One region of the Salinimonas sediminis genome, then DNA from elsewhere that is predicted to be linked to it. Evidence: predicted binding sites of a transcription regulator. Region 1 holds the regulator's gene; the other holds the start of a gene.
The links. The regulator sigma-54, encoded in region 1, starts transcription at its own class of promoters, with help from an activator protein. The targets are predictions, from matches to a motif close to GTTGGCACGNNNNTNGNNT.

Region 2: a site for sigma-54 is predicted at 920-938, ahead of glnK (P-II family nitrogen regulator). Genes of this name have one in related genera too.

The regions. Positions count from the first base shown of each region.
Region 1 is NZ_CP031769.1:716,304-718,507, forward strand. It holds gene hpf (ribosome hibernation promoting factor) at 1-267, opposite strand, end outside; gene D0Y50_RS03235 (RNA polymerase factor sigma-54) at 299-1,777, opposite strand; gene lptB (LPS export ABC transporter ATP-binding protein) at 1,855-2,204, opposite strand, start outside.
Region 2 is NZ_CP031769.1:321,647-323,850, forward strand. It holds gene D0Y50_RS01535 (hypothetical protein) at 1-748, opposite strand, end outside; gene glnK (P-II family nitrogen regulator) at 1,001-1,339, shown strand; gene D0Y50_RS01545 (ammonium transporter) at 1,370-2,204, shown strand, end outside.

The sequences.
Region 1 (2,204 bases):
CTTGTGCTTGATAACTTGCCTGTCCAGTTTATCTACCATGCTATCAATGGCCGCATACATATCAGTATTCTCTGCCGAAGCAAAAACCTCCGCCCCACTAAGGTGAACCGTAGCTTCAGCTTTCTGTGCCAGTTTCTCGACATTTAAAATGACATGAACATTAGAAATATGGTCAAAATGACGCTCTAATTTGCTGAATTTTGTATCGACATAAGTACGCAAAGAGTCAGTGATCTCAATATGATGACCAGTAAGATTGATTTGCATAGTTCGTCTTCCTTATTGTGAGCAAGCCCTACTAAATCAGGCTTTTGCGTTGGTTCGACGGTGGGATCGATAACGATTCCCGATATTTTGCTATTGTTCGCCGGGCAACTTTTATACCTTGCTCGGCCAACAACTGAGCAATTTTGCTATCGCTAAGTGGTTTGCTAGGTTTCTCGGCAGCCACCAGCTTCTTAATTAGTGCACGTATGGCGGTAGAGGAGCACTCACCACCAGATTCTGTCGCCACGTGGCTTGAAAAGAAATATTTCAATTCAAAAATACCGCGCGGTGTATGCATATATTTCTGGGTAGTTACCCGGGAAATTGTCGACTCATGCATATCTACCATTTCTGCGACATCGTTTAAAACCATTGGTTTCATCATTTCCGGGCCATGTTCAAAAAAGCCCATTTGTTGCTGCACTATGCAGTTGGCTACCTTAAGCAGCGTATCATTTCGTGACTCAAGGCTTTTAATAAACCATTTTGCTTCTTGCATGTGCGAGCGAATAAATTGTGAGTCGCTACTGTTTCTGGCGCGGCGGCTCATCGCAGCATATTGCTGGTTTACGCTAAGCTTTGGCAAACTGTCAGGGTTGAGCTCAACTGCCCATCGTCCATTGCGCTTAGTAACTGATACGTCCGGAATCACGTATTCGGGTTCTTTTGTAATTAATGCACTACCTGGACGAGGGTTTAGCGTCTGCAACAACCGCATTGCTTCACGCAGTTCATCTTCTTTCAGCTTCGTTTTGCGCATTAAGGTACGATAATCTTTGCTGCCCAATAAGTCTGAATAATCCTGTAACAGCATTTTGGCTTCTTCCAGCCAAGGCGTGTCGATAGCGAACTGGCGTAGCTGAACCAGCAAACACTCTTGCGGGCTGCGCGATCCCGAACCAAGTGGGTCGAATAATTGAATACGTTTCAACACACATTCAACTTCATCTTCTTCGATAACTTCTTCGGCGTCTTCGCTATTCACACTTTGCAGAATATCTTCTACCGATACGGTTAAATAGCCTGACTCGTCGATCGAGTCAATAATCGCCATCGCGATGGCGCGGTCGGTATCCGAAAAGTGCGTTAAACGCATTTGCCAGAGCAGATGGTCCTGAATATTCTCGGTGGTTTCGCCCTGAAAAATTTGATCTTCGTCACTGCCCGGGCCGGGGGCAGGGGCTGAGGACGCTGAATAATACTCATCCCAGGTACTGTCGATAGGCAACTCGTCGGGTAAATCATTTTTCTCCATCGCTTCGCCCGAGTCCATGTTGTCGCTGGTGCTGGCAGTGGCTTCTACATTGTCGTTGTCATTATCGATATTATTTTTTTCGGTAATATCGTTATCACTGCTTTCATCTACCTCTAACAAGGGGTTTGAATCCAGGGCTTCCTGAATTTCCTGCTGAAGATCAAGAGTCGACAGCTGCAATAGCTTAATAGCCTGCTGCAACTGCGGGGTCATGGTTAACTGTTGACTAAATTTTAGTTGTAAAGATGGTTTCATCTACGTCTTATTTTAAACTCGGGTACGCGTGTACTTAAGCGGTGAACCACAGGTATGACAATGTCACTCATACCTTACTATAGCTTGAATTGCTCACCTAGGTATACATCACGTACTTTCTGGTTGCTTAATACTTGCTCCGCACTACCTTGGGCGATGAGCTCTCCGTGACTTACGATGTAGGCTTCTTCACATACATCCAGGGTTTCCCGTACGTTATGGTCTGTAATGAGGATCCCTATGCCTCTGTCGCGCAGATGCTGGATGATTTTCTTTATATCATTTACCGATATTGGGTCAACACCGGCAAATGGCTCATCCAACAAAATAAACTGCGGATTAGCCGCTAATGCCCGGGCAATCTCTACCCGGCGGCGTTCTCCGCCTGACAAACTCATACCGGTACTATTACGTATATGATTGATAT
Region 2 (2,204 bases), 390 kb from region 1:
CAACCCGTTTATTGATATAGTCGTCGGCATATGAAGATGGTTCACTGCAGTCTAGTCGGCCCCCGGTAAATGTACTAAGTACAGTAAGGGTCTTATTAAGTGCAGTTGTACAGTTAACCCGTACTTTAGGAGCACGGGTTAGCGGCGCTTGCGGCCGGCCCTTTCTATTGTCTTTAAGGGGCACGGTATGGTGCGAGCGGGCAAAGTCGCGCGCGGCTGAACGGCCCAGTTCGCGATCTTTAGCCTGGGCTTCTTGTTGTAGGAATTGGTGCATATGGTTTTTATAGCCAGATGGGGCGGGTTCGCCAGAAGATGCTGCAGAGGTATTTATGTTTGACGGTGATGCGGTGGCGGGGGGCTGAACCTTGTCAGGCGATGGTAGTTTTGCCGCACCTGACGCAGGCAGTGGTGACGTATTGGTTGTGATGGCCTGTACACCGGGGCCGGCGGCATCAAGGGTGGGGGCGGGTAAAGGTGTTTGGGTGGGCGCCGGGCGAGGCTCACGGGGCACCCTGGACGAGGGAAACAAACGAGCTTTAAGCACCCCTGGCGACGGCTGCTGCGAAGATGGCAAAGGTAGCGTCGGGGGGACGCCCCGAAAAATCACGACTGCTGCAATAATCCCGTGCACCAATACCGAGCCGCCCCAGCTGGTCCAGCGCCGATAGCGAAGCGCTGGAATAGGGTGGTGGTGCGAGGGCTGTCGATGGCCCAGCTTCGGTGCATAAAAAGACGCTTCCGTAGTCATTTATCTTCCTTTTTCTCCAAAACAACCGATTTTATGATGTGGAACGAGGCTATTGCCGTTTTTTTGCACACTTATAATGCAATCTTACTGGGGCGCACCACATTGGTGCGACTTTGTCATAATTTTGTTGCATTGAAATCCATAGGTTGTTGATATTAAATGGTAAAAATTTATGGCGCATGTTTTGAATTACTGCTCCTAAGACACGCAATGTGCCGCATAAACATAACCAACTACCATTTGGAGCAACACATGAAACTAGTCACAGCGATCATCAAGCCGTTTAAGCTAGATGATGTTCGCGAAGCCATTTCAGAAATCGGTATTGACGGTTTGACCGTGACCGAAGTGAAAGGTTTCGGGCGTCAGAAAGGACATACAGAACTTTACCGCGGAGCCGAGTATCAGGTTGATTTTTTGCCTAAGGTAAAATTGGAAATTGCCGTACTAGATGATCAGGTAGACCGTTTGGTAGAAGCCATAGTGGGCGCGGCTAAAACCGGCAAAATTGGCGATGGTAAAGTGTTTGTCTATAACCTTGAACAGGCTGTCCGGATTCGTACCGGTGAAGCTGATGCAGATGCGTTGTAAGCCAATAAAAAAATTGCGGAGAGAACCACAATGGAAATAACCTTTGAACTAGGGTATGCACTTGATACCTTTTACTTTTTGATTTGCGGCGCGCTGGTAATGTGGATGGCGGCAGGGTTCGCCATGCTGGAAGCCGGCCTGGTCAGAGCCAAAAATACCACCGAAATTTTAACTAAAAATATCTCTTTGTTTGCTATTGCCTGCACCATGTATATGGTGTGCGGGTATAGCATTATGTACGGCGGAGCCGATTTTAGCTGGTTCTTAAGCGGTATTATGGGGGATGGCGCCACCGGCATTACTGACGAACCGGCTACCTATGCTCCATCAGCAGATTTCTTCTTCCAGGTGGTATTTGTTGCTACGGCTATGTCGATTGTATCAGGCGCAGTGGCTGAACGGATGAAGCTATGGGCTTTTTTAGCCTTCGCTGTAGTCATGACAGGTTTTATTTATCCGATGGAAGGCGCCTGGACATGGGGCGGTGAAGCGGTATTTGGAATGTATGTACTGGGTGATAATGGTTTTTCTGATTTTGCGGGTTCAGGTATTGTCCATATGGCAGGGGCCTCTGCCGCATTGGCTGGCGTACTGATACTGGGAGCACGTAAAGGTAAATATACCGCAGATGGCAAAATTAATGCGATTCCGGGTGCCAACCTGCCGATGGCGACACTAGGTACATTTATTCTTTGGATGGGCTGGTTTGGCTTTAACGGTGGTTCCGTATTGGCGACTGCAACAGTGGAAAGTGCCAACTCAGTGGCGGTGGTTTTCATGAATACTAATGCAGCTGCCGCAGGCGGTACTATCGCCGCCCTGTTGCTGGCCCGTCTAATGTTTGGCAAAGCCGATTTAACCATGG